Regions from separate parts of the Nocardia sp. NPDC056564 genome, predicted to be linked through region 2. Evidence: riboswitches for the same ligand, from Rfam matches in the RefSeq annotation. Region 2 holds a riboswitch; the other holds the start of a gene.
What was found. Region 2 has a riboswitch for glycine ahead of glyA (serine hydroxymethyltransferase). Riboswitches for the same ligand answer to the same signal wherever they lie in the genome.
Positions count from the first base shown of each region.

Region 1: it holds a riboswitch for glycine, as region 2 does, so the genes downstream of both, gcvP (aminomethyl-transferring glycine dehydrogenase) here and glyA (serine hydroxymethyltransferase) in region 2, are expected to answer to the same signal.

Region 1 covers NZ_JBHTUR010000031.1:3,710-15,577, reverse strand. Annotated here, with positions in the region: gene gcvP (aminomethyl-transferring glycine dehydrogenase) at 1-1,685, opposite strand, end outside; glycine riboswitch at 1,835-1,934, opposite strand; gene ACFQ9K_RS42645 (MerR family transcriptional regulator) at 2,180-2,773, opposite strand; gene ACFQ9K_RS42640 (bifunctional nuclease family protein) at 2,980-3,453, opposite strand; gene ACFQ9K_RS42635 (MerR family transcriptional regulator) at 3,703-4,503, opposite strand; gene garA (glycogen accumulation regulator GarA) at 4,598-5,077, opposite strand; gene gcvH (glycine cleavage system protein GcvH) at 5,246-5,644, opposite strand; gene ACFQ9K_RS42620 (CDP-alcohol phosphatidyltransferase family protein) at 5,726-6,364, opposite strand; gene ACFQ9K_RS42615 (GMC oxidoreductase) at 6,530-8,224, shown strand; gene ACFQ9K_RS42610 (DUF2252 domain-containing protein) at 8,310-9,707, shown strand; gene ACFQ9K_RS42605 (nuclease-related domain-containing protein) at 9,822-10,703, shown strand; gene ACFQ9K_RS42600 (ATP-binding protein) at 10,710-11,868, opposite strand, start outside.
Region 2 covers NZ_JBHTUR010000006.1:330,684-342,551, forward strand. Annotated here, with positions in the region: gene ACFQ9K_RS18420 (APC family permease) at 1-579, shown strand, start outside; gene ACFQ9K_RS18425 (GMC family oxidoreductase) at 572-2,128, shown strand; gene ACFQ9K_RS18430 (putative nucleotidyltransferase substrate binding domain-containing protein) at 2,136-3,998, shown strand; gene ACFQ9K_RS18435 (IclR family transcriptional regulator) at 4,011-4,796, shown strand; glycine riboswitch at 5,006-5,099, shown strand; gene glyA (serine hydroxymethyltransferase) at 5,131-6,426, shown strand; gene ACFQ9K_RS18445 (L-serine ammonia-lyase) at 6,423-7,793, shown strand; gene ACFQ9K_RS18450 (PQQ-dependent sugar dehydrogenase) at 7,796-8,872, opposite strand; gene ACFQ9K_RS18455 (medium chain dehydrogenase/reductase family protein) at 8,991-10,031, opposite strand; gene ACFQ9K_RS18460 (TetR/AcrR family transcriptional regulator) at 10,107-10,676, opposite strand; gene ACFQ9K_RS18465 (molybdopterin-dependent oxidoreductase) at 10,777-11,511, shown strand; gene ACFQ9K_RS18470 (cytochrome b/b6 domain-containing protein) at 11,495-11,868, shown strand, end outside.

The sequences.
Region 1 (11,868 bases), on a different contig from region 2:
TACTCGCCCTGGCTGCCCGCGTTCGGCTGCAGGCTGACCGAGTCGTAACCGGTGATGTCGGACAGCCACTGCTCCAGGTCGTGGATCACCTGCAACAGCCCGGGCGCGTCCTCGACCGGCGCGTACGGGTGCACACGGGCGAAGCCGGGCCAGGTGATGGCCTCCATCTCGGCGGTCGCGTTCAGCTTCATGGTGCACGAGCCGAGCGGAATCATGCTGCGGTCCAACGCGATGTCCTTGTCGGACAGCGAGCGCAGGTAGCGCAGCATCGCGGTTTCGGTGTGGTACTTGGTGAATGCCGGGTGGTCGAGGAACTCGGAGGTCCGGTTCTCGATCGCGACGACCGGCGCCGGGTCGCGCCGCTCGGCCGACAGTGCGGTGCCGAAGGATTCGAGCACCGCCGCGACGTGCGCCTCGGTGGTGGCCTCGTCGCAGGCGATGCCGACGTGATCGGCGTCCACCAGGCGCAGGTTGATCCCGCGCGACTTCGCCTTCGCCACAACGGCTTCCGCGCCGCCGGGCACGTGCGCCAGCACGGTGTCGAAGAACGTGTCGTGCACGACCGCACCGTCCAGCCCCGCGGCGATGGTGGCGGCGTGCCGATGCACCCGGCGCGCGATGTCGCGCAGGCCGTCGGCGCCGTGATAGCTCGCGTACATGGCCGCGACGATGGCCAGCAGCACCTGCGCAGTACAGATGTTGGAGGTGGCCTTCTCCCGGCGGATGTGCTGCTCGCGCGTCTGCAACGCCAGCCGGTAGGCCACGTCGCCGTCCGCGTCCACCGACACGCCGACCAACCGGCCCGGCAGCTGCCTGGCATACGCGGTGCGCACGGCCAGATAACCCGCGTGCGGGCCGCCGAAGCCGAGCGGCACACCGAACCGCTGGGTGGTGCCGAAGCAGACATCCGCGCCCTGGTCGCCGGGGGACGCGATCAACGTCATGGCCAGCAGGTCCGCGCCCACCGCGACCAGCGCGCCGCGTTCGTGCGCGGCGCCGATCAGCGACGTCCAGTCCACTACCCGCCCGGACGCGCCCGGCGCCTGCACCAGCACACCGAAGAATTCACCGTCGGGCAGTTCTCCGGCGCACAGATCCGCCGGGACCAGCTCGATGCCGAGCGGCCGCGCGCGGGTGGTCAGCACGGTCTTGGTCTGCGGGAACAGGTCGGTGTCGATGACCAGCCGCGCCGACTTGGACCGGCTCGCCCGCTGCAGCAGCGTCATCGCCTCGGCGGCGGCGGTGGCCTCGTCCAGCATCGACGCGTTCGCCACGTCCATGCCGGTCAGTTCGGACACCATGGTCTGGAAGTTGAGCAGCGCCTCGAGCCGGCCCTGACTGATCTCCGGCTGATAGGGCGTGTACGCCGTGTACCAGGCCGGGTTCTCCAGCAGGTTGCGTACCAGCACCGGCGGGGTCAGGGTGTCGTAGTAACCGAGCCCGATCATCGAGGTGGCCACGGTGTTGGCGTGGGCGAGCCCGGCGAGTTCGGCCAGCACCTCGTGTTCGGTTGCGGCAGGCGGCAATCCGGCCAGGCCGGACCCGTCGAGGATGGTGGCGGGCAAGGCCTTCGTGGCCAGCTCGTCGAGCGAGCCGACGCCGACGACGTCCAGGATCCGGGCGATTTCGCCCCGGTCGGGTCCGATGTGGCGATCGGCGAATGAGCGAGTCACGGCAGCTCCCATAGGGTTCGGGCGGGTCGACACCTGTCGACGGTTACCAGCCCTCCCCCTCTGTCGTGTTGCCTGAGAGATTCGGACGCGCGACCGCAATGAAGGTCGAGCCCCTTTCCCCATGGGCGGGCGGCCCGAAGCCACCGCTTTCCAGAGGCGCCCAAGCCCGCACGGTCCCTGATGCCTGAGAGATTGACGGGGAGGTGCTGCTCCTTCGGCGCCCGGACTCTGTCGAACCCGGGACTCTCCCGCACGGCGTTGGCGCGACACCAGTTTAAGCCGACGACACGCCAGAACGTGTCACTGGTCCCTTCCCTGCGGGTGTCGCGCTGGTCACGTCGGTGCGCGGGCCTCCAGGCGATTACATGGATAGATGCGCATATCTACTTAACACCATGTTTCAGCTCGATCGCGCCGATGCCGCCGAAAACCAGATGCCACACAGCACAACACCCCGCTACCCTGGGTTTCGCCGGGGAGGCGGGGTGTTGTGAGCTGACTATTCTTTAACCGGTCTTGCGGCTCATGCGGGCCTTACGCCGGTAGGACAGCTCGTCCTCCGGACGTTCGGTCACCGCGGACGCGCGTTCGGCCGGGAAGTTGGCGATCGCGCCGGTGAGCTCGTGCATGGCACCGCTGATCGCGATGCCGAACACGCCTTGCCCGCCCTGCAGTAAATCGACTACCTCCTCGGCCGAGGTGCACTCGTACACCGACGTGCCGTCGGAGAACAGGGTGATCCCGGCGAGGTCCTGCACTCCCCTGCTGCGTAGATGGTCGACCGCGATCCTGATGTTCTGTAGCGAGATGCCCGCGTCGAGCAGCCGCTTCACGATCTTCAGGACCAGGATGTCCTTGAACGAGTACAGGCGCTGGCTGCCCGAGCCGGCGGCGCTGCGAATGGAGGGCACGACCAATCCGGTCCGCGCCCAGTAATCGAGCTGCCGGTAGGTGATCCCCGCTACCTGGCATGCACTGGGAACCCGGTAGCCGACCAGATCGTCGGGAACCGAGTCGTCCGGGAACAGGCCTGGCTGCACCACATTTTGCGATTCCTCTGCCACTGACCACTCCCTTGCTCCGCCGACCGCTGGCCTCATCGATGACCCGGCTCCGCTTCGACCACTACTCATACTGACGACCTGGCCAAAACGGACGTGGCCCAACTATCGAGATTACTCCCCTGATTGTCCAGGGAGCACCATCGTCAGGCCAAACGCGACGCGCGGTTAAAGTCTCAAGCTCTGGTTAAGGGACGATCCCCCGGTCAGCCCGCGAAAACGCCGGATTGCCGGAAAGGTCCTGTTCAGCTATCCGTGGCCTTGAAATCGTCGGGCGAGACCGACTCGAGGAACTCCTTGAACTTCTCCACCTCGTCCTCGCGCTCGTCCGGCATCACCAGCCCGGCCTCCTCGAGCACCGGCTCCTCGGCGTAGATCGGGCAACCCACCCGCAAGGCGATCGCTACCGAGTCCGACGGCCGCGCCGAGATGTGCAGGTCGTTCTCGAAGACCAGATCCGCGTAGAACGTGCCCTCCTGGAGATCCACGATGCGCACCTCCTTGAGGGTGTGCCCGAGCTCGGTGATCAGGATCTTGATCAGATCGTGGGTCAGCGGGCGGATCGGGGTCACCCCCTCCTGCTCCAGCACGATCGCCGTTGCCTCGGCCTGCCCGATCCAAATCGGTAGATACCGGTCCCCCGACACCTCGCGGAGCAACAGCACGGGCTGATTCTGTGGCTGCTCGACACGAATGCCGATCACGCGCATTTCACTCATGCCTCCACCTCGCTAGCGCTCGGCTCCGGCATGCGCGATGCACGCTGTGACATGATTCGTTCGCTTCGCTCACTCACCGCACTGCCTCCCATAATCCGCCGGCCGCCCGGCACGACCACCGCCCAGCTCGCCGTACCAACGAGTCTAGGCGAACCCACGCGGGTGCAGCGATCGGTGTGCAAGCCGAAATCGGCGTGTTGGATGACCGAAACATGACACGGATTCCGGGTCAGCGCACCAACGGGATGCTCAGCCGCCCAGCGACGTCCGCACCGACGATTTCACCAGACAGGCGTGCAACGTCAGCGACAGCGCCGCGAGTTCGCGCACCGTCTCCTCGGCGCGCGCCCGCGCACCGGCGTCGCGGCTCTTCGCGATCGGGGCGGCGATCTGCGCCACCAGTGCGGCCTCGCGATCGGCGGCCAGCTTGAACGCGCGCAAATGCCGTGCCTCCAAACCGAATTCGGCCATCGCCTTGGCGGTCTCGGCCAGCGTCACCGCGTCGCCGTCGAAGAATCCGGCGGCACCGGGGGTGATCAGGTTGGCCCGGATCAGATCGTTGAGAAAGGTCTCGTCGATGTCGGCCTTGGCGAGCAGATCCGCGCGGGTGAGCCGGATTTCGTGATCGAAGCGCAGATCGTCGGGGGAAATCTCGCTGGGCACCACGCCGAGCCTCCTCGGCGCCGTGGCGCCGTTTCTGTTCCCGCCGGGCGCGACCGGATGCTCGGAGCCGGCGGTCGTTGCCGCCGACTCCGACGCACCCGTATGGCCCGAATGCGCCCGGGCGCGGGCTTCCCGCACACCGAGCGTCGCCGCACCGCTGTCGATCGCTTCGAGTTGTTCCTTGATCACCTTCAACGGCAGATACTGATCGCGTTGCGCGGTCAGCACGAACCGGAGCCGTTCACAGTCGGCGACGGAGAATCTGCGGTAACCCGAGGGCGTGCGCTCCGGCCGAATGAGGCCCTCCGCTTCCAGGAAGCGGATTTTCGAGATGGTGACGTCCGGAAAGTCCGGGCGCAGCAGGTCGAGCACGGAGCCGATCGACATGCCTCCGCGCGCCCACTGCGCCGCACCTGTCACGGCGTTGAGTCCTTCATGACCCCGAGCCCTTCATGAGGTGAAAGAACCCAGCGCCGCGTGCTCATAGGCTCCCTGCACCCGCCGAGTCGTTCTGCGCCCGCGGTCCGGTGAGGAACACCAGGCGGAACTTGCCGATCTGCACCTCGTCGCCGTTCTGGAGTTCCGAGGAGTCCACCGGCTCCCGATTCACATAGGTGCCGTTCAGGCTGCCGACATCGACAACCTGGAACGAATCGTCGTCCTGACGGAACTCGGCGTGCCGACGGCTGACGGTGACGTCGTCGAGAAAGATGTCACTGTCGGGGTGGCGGCCCGCCGACGTTGTCGGCTGATCCAGCAGGAACCGCGAGCCCGCGTTCGGACCGCGCTTGACGACCAGGAGGGCCGCACCAACGGGCAGACCCTCGACCCCTTGGACCGGCTGTTCGCCGGTCGGCTCTCCGGAGCGCGACGCGTCGACCTCGTTCAGGAAATCCGCGCGGAAGACCGACGTCGTCTCGGCCGCGGTCTCCCCGTAACCCGGGTCTTTGTTCTCGCTCACCGTTTCTCTCCTCCTCGAACCTGATTATCCATGCAAGCAGGTGATACCTGTGGCACCACGACCTGCCGTCGAGTCCCTAGATTCCCGACAATGACTGTCGGCGCATCTGTTGGCATTGACCGTACCCTGCCAGGGCGTGCCCGTGCAGGTAGAACCGGGAAGGCTGATTCAGCCCCCGATAACTCCTTGATAACCTGCCGCATCCAACAGTTCATCAAGGGTCTTGTCGAGGCCGGCGGCGTCCGCCACCTCGAGTTCGAACAGCCATCCGTCGCTGTACGGATCGGTGTTCAGCGTCTCCGGCTCCTGCACCAGAACCTCGTTCACCGCAACAACTTTCGCTGCGATCGGCGCGTAGATGTCGGACACGCTCTTGGTCGACTCGACCTCCGCGATGCTGTCCCCCACGGCGACGTCCTTATCCGTTTCGGGCAGCTGCACGAACACAACGTCACCGAGTTGGGACTGGGCATAATCGGTGATGCCCACCCGAACCCGGGTCGGGCCGATCCGCTGCACCCACTCGTGCTCCTCGGTGTAGCGCAGATCTTCGGGGGTCTGGGTCACAGGCCGTCCGTCCTTTCCATTGTGATCGTGTGGGCGCAACTCTATGCGAGGCTCGAGCCGATCTTCGACTCGACGTCTCGGTCAGGTCGTCCGGTGTGCCACAGCCGGTATCGAGCGAGCGACGGCGATCGCCTTACCGGTGTAGAGCAAGCCGGTCCATACATACACCGCCGTGCCCCAGACCAGTAATGCCCCGCCGAAGGCACGCCCGAAACCGTCGAGCGCCCAATCCATCTCCCCGGCCAGCAGCCAGACGAACGCCGACATCAACGCGAAGGTGGCCGCCTTGCCCAGATAGATGACGTCGGGCGGGGGTAGGTCGCGGCGTTTGTAGACCGAGAGCGTGCCGGTGAGGACCAGATCGCGGCCGACGAGGAGCACCGCGACCCACCACGGGATGAGGCCGCGGATCACGAACGCCACCAGCGTCGTCACCAGGTACAACCGGTCCACGAACGGGTCGAGCAGGGCGCCGAGGCGGGAGGACTGATCGAGCAGGCGGGCCAGCTTGCCGTCCAGGAAGTCGGTCAGGCCGCTGGCGAAGGCCAGCACGAACGCCCAGCCGTCGGCGTGCTCGACCAGCAGCAGCCAGAGGAACACCGGAACACCCAGCAGGCGCACGACACTCAGGACATTCGGGACGGTGAGGATGCGGTCGTCGAAGACGCCGCCGGCGCCGGCGCGCTCCTCCGGCTCCGTGGTGCCCGATTCGGTTGTCACGCCCAGTGCTTACCGCATCGACCCCGGTCGACGCCATCCGGGCACGCCGGTTTTCTCGATATCGGCGGGCAAGGATGGTTTCCGCCACAGACCGGCGGTGACAGAATGAGTATGAAATCATCTCATCTGTCGGTACGGTGAACGTCCGGTGAGCGAGAGGAAGTCATGCCCGCATTCGACTACGACGTGGTGGTGATCGGTTCCGGCTTCGGGGGCAGCGTGAGCGCCCTCCGGTTGACCGAGAAGGGGTATCGGGTCGGCGTGCTCGAGGCGGGCAGGCGCTGGCAGGCCGAGGACATCCCGCGCACGAATTGGAATGTGCGCAAGTCGATCTGGGCGCCGCGACTGGGGCTGACCGGGCCGCAGCGGATCAGCGTGCTCGGCAAGTGCGCGGTGTTCTCCGGCGCGGGCGTCGGCGGCGGCTCGCTCATCTACGGCAACACTCTCTACGAGCCCCTGCCGAACTTCTACACCGATAGGCAGTGGGCGCACATCACCGACTGGCGGGCCGAGCTGGCGCCGTATTACGACCAGGCGCAACGGATGCTCGGCGTGGCGCCGAACCCGCGGATGACCCCGGCCGACGAGGTGATCCGCGAGATCGCCGACGACCTCGGCGTGGCCGACACCTTCCACCCGACCAACGTCGGGGTGTTCTTCAACGAGAGCGATCCGGGCACCGAGGTCGACGACCCCTATTTCGGCGGCGTCGGCCCGCGCAGACGCGGATGTGTGCACTGCGCGCAATGTTTCACCGGCTGCCCGAACAATGCCAAGAACACGACCACCACGAACTACCTCTACCTGGCCGAACAGGCCGGCGCCGAGGTGCATCCACTGACCACGGCCACGTCGGTGCGGCCCCGGCCGGACGGCGGCTACGCCGTCGAGACCGAGCGCTCGGACTGGTGGATCCGCAAGCAGCGCCGGACCTTCACCGCCGAGCAGGTGGTGTTCGCCGGCGCCGCGCTCGGCACCCAGAAGCTGCTGCACAAGATGCGCGACGACGCGGTGCTGCCGAATCTGTCGCCGCGGCTCGGCGAGCTGACCCGCAGCAACTCCGAGGCGATCCTGAACGTGGTGAGCCGCTCCCGCCGCGATTTCGCCGAGGGCATCGCGATCACCTCCTCGATCCACCCGGCCGCGGACACCCACATCGAGGTCTGCCACTACGGCAAGGGGCAGAACGCGCTGTTCCCGATGTCGGTGCCGATCGTGGACGGCGGCGCGTTCCGGTTCCTGCGCTTCCTGCTGGCGATGGTGCTGCACCCGCTGGTCTTCCTGCGCAGCCTCAATGCCAGGCACGCGTCGGAGAAGTCGGTGATCCTGCTGGTCATGCAGTCGCTGGACAACTCGCTGACCTCGTTCCGCCGGCGCGGGCTGCTCAAGACGAAACAGGGCACCGGCGAACCGAATCCGACCTGGATCCCGATGGCGCACGACATCGGGCGCCGCTTCGGCGAGAAGGTGCAGGGCGATACGCACGGGCTGGTGATGGACGTGTTCAACATTCCGGCGACCGCGCACTACATCGGCGGGTGCGTCATCGGGGACAGCCCGGAGACCGGTGTGGTCGACCCGTATCAGCGGGTGTTCGGCCATCCCGGCCTGCATGTGGCCGACGGCTCGGCGGTGACCGCGAACCTGGGCGTCAACCCGTCGCTCACCATCACCGCGCAGGCGGAGCGGGCAATGGCGTTCTGGCCCAACAAGAACGAGGCCGATCCGCGGCCCGAACTCGGGACCGCGTACCGGCGCATCGCGCCCGTGGCGCCGAACCGGCCGACGGTGCCCGCCGCCGCGCCGGGCGCGTTGCGGCTGCCGATCACCCCGGTCGATCCCCCGGTGCCCGCCACCTGAGCCCACCGGGCGGCATACCCGACCGGCCCCGAACGTGGCGAAACCGACACCATCGGCGGGGCCGATACCCGCTAGCGTCGGCGTCGTGTCAGACAGTGGTATCGATCTACGTTCCTACCTGCCCGCGGCCGAGGTGCGCGCCCGCGGCGCCGCCCTGCGCGACCGGGTGCCGGTCACCATGCGCGATCGCGCGGCCGAGGGAGCGCACCGGCCCGAGGTGCTCGACTTCATCGAGGCGAGCAACGCGGGCAGGCTGGCGCACCTGGTGCCGCTGCGAATCGGCCGGATGATCGCCTCCCCGTTCACGTTCTACCGCGGCGCGGCGGGGCTGATGGCCGCCGATCTGGCCGGCGGACCGGACACCGGGCTCACCGCGCAGCTCTGCGGCGACGCGCATGCCGCGAATTTCGGCCTGTACGGCACGCCACGCGGCGAAATCATCATGGACATCAACGATTTCGACGAGACCATCGCCGGGCCGTGGGAGTGGGATCTGGACCGCCTCGCGGCCAGCCTGGTGCTCGCGGGGCGGGAAAGCGGTGCGGGCGAGGACGACTGCCGCGCCGCCGCGCACGACGCCGCCCGCGCCTACCGCCTGGCCGTCGCGCGGCTGGCCGAGCAGCCGTTCCTGGCATCGTGGAGCGCGCTGCCCGACGAGTCGGTGCTCGACGACGCCGCGGCGCACGACCTCATCGACGACTTCAAGAAGGCCGCGAAGAAGGCGCGCAAGAACACCAGCGCGAAGGTGGTGGCCAAGTGGACCGAGCACCTCGAGGACCACCAGACCGGCATCAAGAAGCACCGATTCATCAGCGACCCACCGATTCTCACCCCGGTCGAGGACCGGGTCGCCGCGGCGATCACCGACGGCCTGGAGCGCTACGCCGACACGCTGCGCCGGTCGCGGCGCCACCTGCTGGCCCGATTCGCGGTGTCCGACATCGCCTTCCGCATCGTCGGCACCGGCAGCGTCGGCCTGCACACCTACGTCGCGCTGCTGCACGGCAACGAGGGTGAGGATCTGGTGCTGCAGATCAAGCAGGCCAACCCGTCCGCGCTCGCGCCGTATCTGCCCGCGCCGCCGCCCAAGCACGAGGGCAAGCGAATCGTGCGGGGCGCCAGGCTGGTTCAGTCCGAGAGCGACATCCTGCTCGGCTGGACCAGTGTCGACCCGACCGGCGACGGCGTCGAATTGCCGTTCATCGTGCGGCAATTCCGCAATCTGAAGGGCAGCATCGACCCGGCCGGCCTGTCCGCCGCCGACCTCGACGACTACGGCAGGCTGGCCGGCGCGCTGCTGGCCAGAGCGCACGCGCGCTCGCTCGATCCGCGCCTGCTCGCGGGCTACCTCGGCGAGGACGAGCGGTTCGACGACGCGGTCGCCGATTTCGCCGTGCGCTATGCCGACCGCACCGAGGCCGACCATGCCACACTGGTCGAGGCGGTAACGGCGGGCAAGATCGCCGCCGAAGAGCCGGAGTGAACGCGACACCAACACGCCGACTGTTACCACCGGCGCGGCGAATTCGGCCGCGCACCTCGTATCCTGTGCACTGTCGAGTGTCGACGTGAAGGGCGGTCGTTAATGCTCGTGCGAGTGCAGAACGCCGCAGGCACCAATGCCGAGCGGGCACTGATCGATTGGCTACGCACCTGGAAGGACGCGGACAGCCCCAAGGGCGTCGCCACGATCAACTGCAGTCTGTTCCACAAGGATCGGCTGCACCAGTTCGACGCGGTGGTGTGGACGCCGACCAGCTGCGTGGTGATCGAGGCCGAGGCGCTGGTGGCCCGCCAGGACGGCGTGCTGGAGATCCCGCTCAACGGCCAGTGGACGATCAACGGCGACCCGGCCGCCATGGAGGGCCGGGACCGGCGCACGCCGCTGGAGAAGTCCCGCGAGCACACCTTCGCGTTGCAGAACTGGCTGGCCGCCCGCGGCCTCGGCCAGCGCGCGGTGCACGGGCTCGCGCTGGTCGTCCCGCTGCGCGGGGCCGAGCTGAAGATCCAGCAGGCGTGGAGCGACCCCAGCTTCGACGTCATCCTCGGCGACGACCCGGGCCGGTTGCGGCACTACTTCGACGCGCTGGCCGAGGAGGAGAAGCACCTCTGGACGGCCAACGACGTCGCCATCGCCTTCCGCGGCCTCGGCATCCTGCCCTACCTGCCCGCGCCGCAGGAGCTGCTGAACGAGGGCTTCCTCGGCCCGATCGACATCACGCTGTGGCACGGCGGGCCGAACCAGGCCCAGGCCGAGGCGTATGCCGAGGAGCTGGCGCAGGCCGAGCGCGAGGCGCACCGGCCGGTCTACGCGGTGGAGGCGCCGTGGTACAGCCCGTGGAAGCTGTATCCGCGGGAGACCAGGGACATGGACTTCGGTCGCGCCTTCATGCGGATCACCCTGGCGGTCGGCATGCTGATCGCGTTCGCCTGGGTGCTGTGGTTCGTCATCAGCGCGGTCCTGACCTACGGGCCCTGATTCGGCTCAGGCCTTGCGCGCCACCGTGATTCGCGGCAGCTCGGCCGTCGGCTCGTCGGCGGCCGGGTCGGCGACCGGCTGCGAGTCGCGCTCCACCAGCAACGCGACGTGCAGCCGGGACGGACAGCCGAGCTTGAGCATCACCTGGCGCACGTGATTGACCACGGTCCACTCGGAGATCCCCAACTGGGTGGCGATCATTCGATTGGTCATGCCGGTGGCGACCAGCCGGGCGATCTCGCGCTGCCGGTTGGTCAGCGCCGCCAGCGGTGAGTCGTCCGGATCGGGCAGCGTCGGGCTCGCACACGCGTAGGCCACCGCCTCGGCCAGCGACATCTCCCCCGCCGTCCGCATGATTTCCCGGAACCTGGCCTCGCCGAGCGCATTCCGGTGCTCGGCCGCACGCGGCGCCGGATCGGCCGGGCCCAGCTGCGGGATGCCGTGCGTAGCGCGCAACTGCCGGGCCGCGTACATCAGCGTCATCGTCGCCTCGGCATGCTCGACCCCGGCCGCGTCGTAGGCCATCGCGCAGCCCTCCAGCGCGACGATCGCTTGCAGCACATGCTCTTCCAGGCCGTCCTCGGCCAGGTTCTCCCGGTAGAGCATCTGTGCCCGGTCCGCGGTCCGCGGTCCGATCTGCGTGCGCGCCAGCGTATTCAGTCCGATCAGCCGGGCCGTGCTGTCCAGGCACCTGGCCCGGTCGCGCATCCTGCCCCAGATCTCGGTGTCCCGGTTGGGCGGGTCCGGGATGCGCAGCAGCATCAGCGAGCCCTGCAACCGGCCCGGCCACGGCCCGGTGAGCTCGTCGGCGTAGCGCGCCGCGACGCTCAGCCGGTCCTTGGCGCCCGCCCGGTCGCCGACCGCGAGCAGCACCGGGCCCAGCACCACCGCGACCCTGGCCGCGTCCACCTGGCGGTCGAAACGGTGGTACGCGGCAATGGAATTGGTCAGCAGGTCGACCGCTCGCCGCAAGCGCCCCGAGCGCCCTGCCCAGGTGCCGAGCACCTCGAGACACAGCGGCGCGGTCACCCCGGGCGAGAGCGTGCTGCGATCGCTCATCTCCAGCGCTTTGGCCAGCACCGACTCCACCTCGGATTGGTAGCCGAACTGGATCCACGCCGATTCCAGGTCGGCGGCCAGGCGAACGGCGCGTTCCGGCCGCCCG
Region 2 (11,868 bases):
TGCTGCATCGTGGTCGCGGTGACCGTGTGCTCGCTCGCCGTGCACACCGCCGCCATCCGGCTCACCTTCGCCATGGCCAGGGACAACGCCTTGCCGTTCGGCGAGAAGCTGGCCCGGGTGCATCCGAAGACCCAGACGCCGGTCATCCCGGCCATCCTGATCGGCGTGCTCGCCGCGCTCATCCTGGTGGTCAACATCGGCCAGCCGAAGATCTTCACCGTGCTCACCTCGATCGCGATCATCATGATCTACCTGGCGTACCTGATGGTGACCGGGCCGATGCTCAAGCAGCGGCTGCGCGGGCAGTGGCCGCCGAAAGAGCTTGCGGCGGGCGGGTATTTCACCATGGGGCGCTGGGGGATGATCGTCAATATCGTCGCCGTGGTGTGGGGCATCGGGATGGCCCTGAACCTGGCCTGGCCGCGCGCGTCCGTCTATGGCACGCCCTGGTACAACACCTGGGGTGCGTTCGTCTACATCGGCGCGATCCTCGGCGCCGGTCTGCTCTGGTACATCCTGAAGGGCCGCAAGCGAATCGGCACCCTGGCCGCACATGCAGCGGAGGTACGCAATGTCTGATGCCGTGTTCGACTACGTGATCGCGGGTGGCGGGACCGCCGGGTGCGTGCTCGCCGCCCGGCTCAGCGAGGACCCGGACGTGTCGGTGTGCCTGCTGGAGGCGGGACCGTCCGACGTCGGCGATCGCGCCATCCTCGAACTCACGCAGTGGATGCATCTGCTCGATTCCGGCTACGACTGGGACTATCCGGTCGAGCCGCAGGAGCGCGGGAACAGCTTTCTGCGCCACGCTCGCGCGAAGGTTCTCGGCGGCTGTTCCTCGCACAACTCGTGTATCGCGTTCTGGCCGCCCGCCGAGAACCTCGACGAGTGGGCCGCACTGGGTGCGAAAGGCTGGGGCGCGGCCGACGTGCTGCCCTACGTGACCCGGCTGGAGAACAACGACGCACCCGGCGACCAGCACAGTCGCAGCGGCCCGGTCCGATTGCGCGACGTGCCGCCGGAGGACCCGTGCGGCGTCGCGGTGCTCGCCGCGGCCGCGGCGGTCGGGCTGCCGACGGTGCAGTTCAACCGGGGCGCGACCGTGCGCAACGGGGCGGGCTGGTTCCAGATCAACGCCGCCGAAGACGGCACGCGCATGTCGACATCGCACGCATACCTGCACCCCGTGCTGGATTCGCGCCCGAATCTGGAGGTGCGCACCGGCTGCTGGGTCAGCGAGATCCTGTTCGACGACGCGCGCGCCGCGACCGGCGTGCGGTATCTGCGCCCGGACGGCGTCGGCTACGACACGGTCTCCGCGCGCCGCGAGGTGATCGTCACGGCCGGCGCCATCGATACGCCGAAGCTGTTGATGCTGTCCGGAATCGGGCCCGCCGAGCACCTGCGCGAGATCGGCGTCCCGGTGCTGGTCGACTCGCCCGGTGTGGGCGCGAACCTGGACGACCATGTCGAAGGCCTGGTGTTCTGGGACGCCGCGCGGCCGATGGTCGCGACCTCGACGCAGTGGTGGGAGATCGGCATCTTCGCCACCACCGACGAGTCGCTGCGGGTGCCGGACGTGATGATGCACTACGGCAGCGTGCCGTTCGACATGAACACGCTGCGCCGCGGTTACCCGACCACCGACAACGGCTTCTGCCTGACCCCCAACGTCACCCAGGGCCGTTCGCGCGGCACGATCCGGTTGCGCAGCCGGGACTTCCGCGACCGGCCGAAGGTCGACCCCCGCTACTTCACCGATCCGGACGGCCACGACGAACGGGTGATGCTGGCCGGGGTCCGGCTGGCCCGCAAGATCGCCGAGCAGTCCCCGCTGCGCGCGTGGATCGCCGCCGAACTCGCGCCCGGCCCGGACGCCACCTCCGACGACGAACTGCTGAGCTACATCCGCGCCACCCACAACACGGTGTACCACCCGGCCGCCACGGCCAGGATGGGCGCGGTCGACGATCCGCTGGCGGTGCTCGATCCGGAGCTGCGGGTCAAGGGGGTGTCGCGGCTGCGGGTGGTCGACGCCTCCGCGATGCCGAAATTGCCCGCGGTGAACCCGAACATTACTGTCATGGCCATGGCGGAGAAGTGCGCGGATCTCGTCCGGACCACGTGAGCCGGACATGTCTGCGGAGGGCGAACTAGCCGCGTTCCTCGGCGGGCACGCGCCGTTCCAGTCGATGACCGCCGCCGAGCTCGACCGGCTCGCCGCGGCCTCGTCCCTGCACGAGTTCGCGGCGGGCGCGGTGATCAGCGACTACTCGGCGCAGGTGCCCGACGATATCTGGATGGTGTGGACCGGCCGGGTCATCCTGCGGCGCAACGGGCCCGACTCCGCCGCCTCGTCGCTGTCGGACGACAGCCGCACGATCGACACCGTCGAGGCGGGCGGGATCTTCGGCTACGTGCCGCTGCTGACCGGCGGCAGCGCCGAATTCGTCGCGCTGGCCACCGAGACCAGCCTGTTGATCCGGCTGCCCGGCGAGCACGTTCGCGCGCAGTTCGCGCAGCCGGACGGGCTGGCCTTTCTGGCGTCGTCGGCGTGGAAGACGGTGTCCGGCAATCGAACCCCGATGGCGCAGGTGCTCGGCACCCGCCCGGCGAGCGAACTGGTCTCGGCGGAGCCCGTTTTCGTGACACCGGAGACCAGCGTGCGGGACGCGGTGATCCGGATGACCGAGCAGCACGTCTCCGCGGTGCTGATCCGGTTGCCGGACGGGGACTTCGGCATCTTCACCGATCAGGATCTGCGGGTCGAGGTGGTGGCGGCGGGGCTGCCGGTCGACCTGCCGATCGCGCGGGTGATGAGCGCGCCGGCCCGGCGGGTGAGCGCCGATCTGTCCGCCGAGACCGTGCTGATGGAGATGCTGGAGAGCGGGCTGCGGCACCTGCCGGTGGTCGGCCGGCGGGGCGAGGTACTCGGGGTGCTCGAAGACTCGGACCTGCTCGCGGCCTCCGCGCGGCAGAGCTTCGCCCTGCGTCGCGCGATCGGCGCGGCCGCCGATGCGGCGCAGCTGCGGCAGGCGGCCCGCGAGATCCCCGGCACCACGGTCGATCTGTTCCGCAACGGCACCAAAGCGTCCGCGACGAGCGGCATCCTCTCCGTGGTCATCGACTCGGTGGTGCGCAAGGCGCTCGAGCTCGCGATCGCCGAGGCCGGGGACGCACCGAACGGCGGGTTCGCCTGGCTGACCCTCGGCAGCATCGCCCGGCGCGAGGCGATGCCGTCCTCGGATGTGGACAGCGCGCTGTCCTGGGCCGATGAATTGTCCACGGCCAGCGGGCAATTGCGCGCGATCGCGGAGCGCACGCACGCCATTCTCGATGCCTGCGGGCTACCCGCGGACAGCAACGGGGCGATCGCCGCGAAACCGAAATTCGCGCGCTCCCGGTCGGAGTGGACGAAGGCGGCGACGCGCTGGTTGAACGATCCGCTCGTCGATCGCGGGTTGGTCATGTCGTCGCTGCTGATCGACGGGCGCGTGGTGTGGGGTGATCCGAGCCTGCACGCGGTGCCCGCGGCGTTCGCCCGGATGCGCGCCGACTATCCGAACGCGTTGCGCCTGCAGCTGCTCGACGCGCTGTCCGGACGGGTCCGGGCGCGCTCGCTGCGGGACGTCCTGTCCCGGCGCGGCGGCACCTTCGACCTGAAGAGTCACGCGCTGGTCCCGATCGTCAACCTGGCCCGCTGGGGCGGGCTGGCGGCCGGCGTGACGGCCGCGGCGACGCCGGTGCGACTGGCCGCGGCGGCGACGGCCGGGGTGATCGCCGATCGCGATGCCGCCGTGCTCACCGAGGTGTTCGTCATGTTGCAGCGCATGCGGATGGTGCATCAGGTCGAGCAGCTGTCGGCCGGGCACCGGCCGGGCGACGTGGTGGTGATGGCGGAATTGTCGCCCTTGAACCGGAGTTTGCTGAACGACGCGCTGCGCGAGATCGCGGCCGTCCAGCGACGCGTCCGCGGGATCGCGATGCCGTCGGCTTAGAATGACGGCGTCATGGCGAAACAGGATGGTGAGGACCAGGGCCGGGCCGCTGCGGTGCAGTCGGTCGACCGCGCACTGCTCGTACTGGAGATCATCGCCAAGCTCGGTCAGGCGGGTGTCACGGAGATTGCCGCCGAACTCGGTGTGCACAAATCTACCGTATCCCGGCTGATCGCCGTGCTGGAATCGCGCGGTTACGTCGAGCAGCTCTCCGATCGCGGCAAGTACCGGCTCGGCTTCTCCATCGTCCGGCTGGCCGGATCCACCAGTGCGCAGGTCGATTTGGTCGGGCAGAGCCAAGGCGCGTGCAACGAGCTGGCCGCGCGGACCGGCGAGACCACGAATATCGCTGTGCTGGACGGCAATCGGATCATCAACATCGTGGAGGCGGCCGGCACCGGGTCGATCGCGCTGCGCTCCTGGGTCGGGCAGAGCTGCCCGGCGCACGCCACGTCGAGCGGGAAGGTACTGCTGTCCGGCCTCGACCCGGCGGCGCTGCGCAAGCAGGTCGGCCCGAAGCTGGAGTCCTTCACCGGCAACACCCTGACCAGGGTCGCCGACCTCGCCGCCCAGTTGGTGGCGGTGCGGGAGAACGGATGGGCAAGTGTGCGTGAGGAACTGGAGATCGGGCTGAACGCGGTCGCCGCCCCCGTCTTCGACAGCAACGGGGTTATCGTTGCCGCGCTGAGCGTTTCGGGTCCGGCCTACCGGCTCGGTCCGGACCGGTTCGCGCCGACGGCCGCGCTGGCCATCGCGAGCGCCGCGGACATCAGTCACCGGCTCGGCTACTTCGGCTGAGCGGGCGGGTGCGGTTCGCCATTGACAATCCGCGCGGGCGACGACAATACTATGTTGCATATCGCGCGCCTGTTGCGCTATATGCAACATAAGTCGGTTTTCCTCAACTGAATATCGCCGCACACGCAGCGGGAGATCTCCATCCGTTCGATGGAGAGCCGAAGGAGCAACACCTCCCGGGAATCTCTCAGGCCCAGTACCGCTACGCACAAGGCAACTCTGAAAAGTAGTGCACCACGCACTCGCCGACGGGGCAAACGCGCAACGCGTGAATCTCTCAGGCCATAGGACAGAGCGGGAGGAGCCACCCCCACGCATCCGCGAAAGGCTCCCCATGGCTGATCCTGCCTCCGCCCTGCGCACCGAACTCGATGTCTCGCTGCGCGAGTTCGACCCGGTCGTCGCCGCACTGGTCGACCAGGAGACCGGCCGCCAGCAACGCGGGCTGGAAATGATCGCCTCGGAGAACTACGCCCCGCTCGCCGTGATGCAGGCGCAGGGCACGGTGCTCACCAACAAGTACGCCGAGGGCTATCCGGGTCGCCGCTACTACGGCGGTTGCGAATACGTCGACGAGATCGAAACTCTGGCCATCGAGCGGCTGCGTTCGCTGTTCGGCGCCGAATACGTGAACGTGCAGCCGCATTCGGGCGCGCAGGCGAACGCGGCGGTCATGCACGCGCTGCTGCGGCCCGGCGACGGCATCCTCGGCCTGGCGCTCGACCACGGCGGCCACCTCACCCACGGCATGAAGATCAACTTCTCCGGCCGGCTGTACAACGTTGCGGCATACCATGTTCGGGCCGAGGACCAGCTCATCGATATGGCCGAGGTGGCGCGGCTCGCGCACGAGCATCAACCGAAGCTGATCGTGGCCGGCTGGTCGGCCTACCCGCGTCAGCTCGACTTCGCCGAATTCCGGCGCATCGCCGACGAGGTCGGCGCGTACCTGATGGTCGACATGGCGCACTTCGCCGGCCTGGTCGCGGCCGGGCTGCATCCGTCACCGGTGCCGCACGCGCACGTCGTCACCTCGACCACGCACAAGACACTGGGCGGACCGCGGGGTGGATTCATCCTCGCCACAGCGGATCTGGGCAAGAAGCTGGATTCGGCGGTGTTCCCCGGTCAGCAGGGCGGTCCGCTCGAGCACGTGATCGCCGCGAAGGCGGTCGCGTTCAAGATGGCGGCCGAGCCCGCCTTCCGCGATCGGCAGGAGCGGACCCTCGCGGGCGCGCGGATCCTCTCCGATCGGCTGCTGGCCGAGGACTGCCGGGCGGCGGGCATCGGCGTGGTCAGCGGCGGCACCGACGTGCACCTGGTCCTGGTCGACCTGCGCGCGGCGGAGCTCGACGGCAAGCAGGCCGAGGATCTGCTGCACACCATCGGAATCACGGTGAACCGCAACGCGATTCCGTTCGATCCGCGCCCGCCGATGATCAGTTCCGGGCTGCGGATCGGCACGCCTGCGCTGGCCGCCCGCGGCTTCGACGCCGCGGCGTTCACCGAGGTCGCCGACATCATCGCGACCGCGCTGAGCGGCGGTGCGCCCACGGCGGCGCTGACCGCGCGGGTGGACGCGCTCGCGCAGCGGTTCCCGCTGTACCTCGGGTTGCGGAACCCGGCGTGACGATCAGCGTATTCGACCTGTTCCGGGTCGGCATCGGGCCGTCGAGTTCGCATACCGTGGGACCGATGCGCGCCGCGGCGGCGTTCGTCGAGCGGCTGAAGGACGCCGACGTGCTGCACCGGACGGCCGCGCTGCGGGTGCGGCTCTACGGTTCGCTCGGCGCGACGGGCCGCGGCCACGGCAGTGTGGAGGCGATCGTGGCCGGACTGGCCGGCGCACAGCCGGAGACCATCGATCCGGACACGATGGCCGCCACCGTCGCCACGGCGCGCGCCAGCGGCCGGTTGTATCTCGGCGGCGTGCAACCGATCGCGTTCGCCGTCGACCGCGACGTCGAACTGCTCGGGTTGACGCGCTTGGCCTTTCACACCAACGGGATGCTGTTCGGCGCGTCCGACGACGCCGGGCAGGTGCTGCTCGAGCGCCAGTATTTCTCGGTGGGCGGCGGTTTCGTGCTCGACGAGGACGAGATCGAGGGCCGCACCGTCGAAGCTCCGGTCGCCGTGGCGCACCCGTTCGGCTCGGCGGACGAACTGCTCTCGATCACCGCGGCCACCGGCAAGTCGATCAGCGAGATCGTGCTGGCCAACGAGATGTCCTGGCGCAGTGCCGATCAGGTGCGCGCGGACCTGCTCGGCATCTGGCAGGTGATGCGCGGGTGCGTCGACCGAGGGATGTCGACCGGGGGAGTGCTGCCCGGTTCCCTTCGGGTGCGGCGGCGCGCGGCGAGCCTGTTCGAGCGGCTCGGCGCCGAGGCCGAGGACAACGATCCGCTGCGCGCGATGGAGTGGGTCACGCTGTACGCGATGGCGGTCAACGAGGAGAACGCCGCGGGCGGCCGGGTCGTCACCGCGCCGACCAACGGCGCCGCCGGCATCATTCCCGCTGTGCTGCACTACATTCAGCGATTCGTCGGCGGCGCAGGCGAAGACAGCGTGGTCGAATTCCTGCTCACCGCCGGCGCGATCGGGCAGCTGATGAAGGAGAACGCGTCGATCTCCGGCGCCGAGGTCGGTTGCCAGGGCGAGGTCGGTTCGGCCTGCGCCATGGCCGCGGCCGGCCTCGCCGCCGTGCTCGGCGGCACGCCCGCGCAGATCGAGAACGCCGCCGAGATCGGCATGGAACACAATCTCGGCCTCACCTGCGACCCGATCGGCGGACTCGTGCAGATCCCGTGCATCGAACGCAACGGCATCGCCGCCGTGAAGGCGATCACCGCCGCCCGCATGGCCATTCGCGGTGACGGCAGGCACCACGTGTCGCTGGATCAGGTCATTCAGACCATGCGTGCGACCGGCGCCGACATGCTGGACAAGTACAAGGAGACCTCGCGCGGCGGGCTGGCGGTGGCCGTCGTCGAGTGCTGAGCTCAGCGGGCCGGGAAGCGGATGATCCGGTCGTCGCCGGTGCGGACGTCGCCGCGGCCGTCGGTGTTGGAGGTGGTGAGCCACAGCGAGCCGTCCGGCGCGACCTGCGGGGTGCGCAGCCTGCCGTAACGGTCGCGCAGCTGCGCCACGGGCTGGCCCAGCGTGCCGTCGGCCGACTGCGGGATCGTCCAGAGCCGCTCGCCGCGTAATGCCGCGACGTACAACGTGTTCGCGGTGATGGCCAGGCCGGACGGCGATGCCTCGCTGGTCGCCCAGGTGATCAGCGGGTTCGTGTAGCGGCCGCCCTGGGTGTCGCCCTTGCCTTCGACGACCGGCCAGCCGTAGTTGCGTTTCGGCTGGATCAGGTTGATCTCGTCGTAGGTGTCCTGGCCGAACTCGGTCGCGTAGAGCCTGCCGCTCGCGTCCCAGGCCAAGCCCTGCACGTTGCGGTGGCCGAGGCTGTAGACCGGCGAATTCGGCGTCGGATTGCCTGGCGCCGGTTTGCCGTCGGGATCCAGGCGCAGAATCTTGCCGTTCGGACTCGCCGCGTTCTGCGCCCGGCTCGACTGCCCGGCGTCGCCGGTACCGACATAGAGCATGCCGTCGGGGCCGAAAGCGATGCGGCCGCCATTGTGAATGGTGTTCTTCGCGATCCCGCTGAAGATCACCTCCGGCTGCCCGTCCAGCCGGAAACGCACGATCCGATTATCATCGCTGCTGCTGAAATAGGCGTAGACGTAACCGTTTTCGGCATACTTCGGCGAGACCGCCAGGCCGAGCAGTCCGCCCTCGCCGCGGGCCACGACGCCGGGGACCCGATACGCCTGGGTGGGCGCCGAGCCCGGGGTGATCCGCGTGATCACCCCGGTGTTGCGCTGCGCGACCAGCGCGGAACCGTCCGGCAGGAAGCTCAGGCCCCATGGCACGGAGATGTCGCGGGCGAGTTCCTCCGGTGCGTTGAGGTCGGGGACGCCGACCGGCTGGGCGACGGAACCGGGCACGGCGACGAAAAGCGCTGCCGCCATGGCGATCACAGCGGTGCCGGCGAACTGTGCCGCACTGCGAAGGGTCGGAGTCATGCCTAAGTAGAACGCCATCCGGCTGATCAACTCGACTGGCGAACGACTGGGGAGGGGCTGAACGGGCAGTGGCCGGGCGAGCGAAAACTCTCCCGGCCACTCGAGTCGATGCGCCCGATCAGGCATCCGGCACGATGACGACTTTGCCGGTGACCGTGCGGGATTCGGCGAGCTCGAGCGCCGTCGCCGCCTGGCTCAGCGGGATTCGAGCCGCCACCTGCGCGCGCAACGTGCCCTCGGCGGCCAGGTCGAAGACGGCGCTCAGGTCCTGATGGATGAGGTTGCGGAACCTGGTCGGGTTGCGCTTGCCCGCCCACAGATTGTAGAAGTGCGCACTGCGCTTGTTGGGCAGTGCGTTCCACACCATGAGCTGGGCGAACAGCTTCAGCACCGGCAGCCGCGAGTTGCCCTCCTCGTCCTTGGTCGAGGCGGTCCCGTAGGCGACCAGCGTGCCGTGCGGGGCGAGCAGCCCGAACGAATCGACGATGCCGGGGCCGCCGACGTGGTCGAACACCACGTCCACACCCTGCGGCGCGAGCGCCCGCACCTGGGCCACCACATCGCCGCGGTAGTCGACCGGGGTGGCGCCGAGCGCCTCGACGGCCGCCGCGTGCCGGGCCGACGCGGTGCCGATCACCCGGATGCCCGCGGCGCGGGCCAGCTGGACCAGGGTCGAGCCGACCCCGCCGTTGGCGCCGTGCACCAGGATGGTCTCGCCGCGCTTGACCTTCGCCGTCCGGTACAGCATCTGCCAGGCGGTAATGCCGTTCACCACAAAGGTTTCCGCCTCGGCCGCGTCGAGCGCGGCCGGCACCGGGACGAGGTCGGCGGCGTCGAGCACGACGTGGCTGGCCCAGCCGCCGATCTTGGTCAGCGCGGCGACGCGCCGGCCGACCAGCGCCTCGTCGACCGACGGTCCGGTCGCGATGACCGTGCCGACCAGGTCGTAGCCCGGCACGAAGGGGAACGGCGGCTGGTCGTAGTACTTGCCGCGGCGCATCTGCTGCTCGGCGAACGAGACGCCGGACGCGTCCACCCGGACGACGACCTGGCCTGCGCCCAACGACGGCAGCTGACGCTCGGTGACCTGCAAGCCGTCCGGCTCGACCAGGCCGGGGAGGACGATCTCGACTGCGGTGACGGGCTTGGTGCTGATCATGATGACTCCTAGTGTGTGACTGGTCAGTCACTCGATGTGCGGAGAAAGGGCCCCGTGATCGGGGGCTCGGTCTGGCTAGTGGGCGCCGGGGTGGCGCATGCCGTCGGTGAGCATCGCGGCCCAGTCGCCGTCCTGGTGGTCGAGTCCGAGGGTGACGATGAGGTGGCAGAGCTGGCCGTAGGCCATGAACCGTTGTACCGCGCTGTCCGCGGCGCCGGATCGGGTCTTGGCGAAGGTGGTCACCCCGGCGAGGCCTCGGCGCATGGCGTCGGCGATCTCCGGGATGTCCGCGGCCGACTGGGCGTGCACCTGCAGCATGAGCAGGCTCTTGTCCGCGATGAGCTGCGCGTACGCGCCGCCCATGGCGTAGAGGATCTCGTCCGGGCCCGCCCCGTCGGCGCGTGCCGCGCCGGCCGAAAGTGCTTGCTGGACAAGCTCGAAGCACCGGTCGATCGCCGCCACGAAGAGGGCGATCTTGCCGGGGAACAGCTTGAAGACGTAGGCCGGGGAGATCTCCGCCTTCGCCGCCACATTGTTGATCGGCGTGCCGTGGAAGCCGGTGCGGGCGAATTCGGTGATCGCCGCATCGACAACCGCGTCCCGCCGAACCTCCGAGGTGGAGAGTGTCGCGCCGCGCTTTGTCATGTGAGTGACTGTACACTCACTCTTCGTCGGGCGTCAACGACGGAACCTCAACCGCCGATTCGACAACGCCCGACCAGCGAATTCGGTGGATAGTGGAGACGTGCCCATTGATCAGAGTGCCGAGCCGGAGCGCGCGGGCGCGCCGGTCGGGCGGCGCGTTGTGCTGGGATTGCTCGCCGCGGGGGTGGCGGGTGTGCTCGGCGGCGCGTCGATTCAGCGTGGGTTGTCGGCCGTGCTCGGGCCGATCGGCAACCGCGATCCGACCGGGTTGGTCGGACTTCTGCCGCTGGGCAACACGTTTCGCTTCTACTCCGTGACCGGCAGCGTGCCGCGCCGCGACGCGAGCGACTATCGGCTCGACATCACCGGACTGGTCGACGCGCCCCGCAGCCACACCCTCGGTGACTTGCGGGCGATGCCGCAGCAGGAGCTGGTGCGCGACTTCCAGTGCGTCACCGGCTGGCGGGTGCCCGAGGTGCGGTGGCGCGGTGTCCGGCTCGCCGATCTGCTCGATGACGCCGGCGTGCACCAGAACGCGCGCGCCGTGCGGTTCACCTCGTTCGACGGCACGTACGCCGAGAGCCTCACGCTCGAGCAGGCCCGGCGATCCGACGTGCTCGTCGCGCTGGAGATGCTCGACGGCCCGGTCACCCACGATCACGGCGGTCCGGTCCGGCTCTATGTCGCGCCGATGTACGGATACAAGAGCATCAAGTGGCTGGCCGGAATCGAACTGACCAAGGATGTCGTGCCCGGTTACTGGGAGCGCCGGGGCTACTCGATCGACGGGTGGGTCGGCCGATCGAACGGACGTGACGATGACCCGACCGGCTGACCGCGAGCTGCACCGGTTCACCCGCGCCGAGCGCTGGGTGCATTGGCTGACCGGTGTGCTCGTGCTGATCTGCGTGCTCACCGCCGCGATCCTTTACCTCGGCCCGCTCGCCGTGCTGGTCGGCCACCGTCAGATCGTCGAGATCATCCACGTCTACTGCGGATTCACGCTGCCGGTGCCGATCGTCGCCGGCCTGCTCTCGCGCGCCTACCGCGTCGATCTGTCCCGGCTGAATCGGTTCACCCGATCCGACTGGCGGTGGTTGCGCGACAAGGGCCGCCGCCTGTCCGGCGCGGAGGTCGGGAAGTTCAATGCCGGACAAAAGCTCAACGCGGCGCTCAGCGCCGGATCGATCCT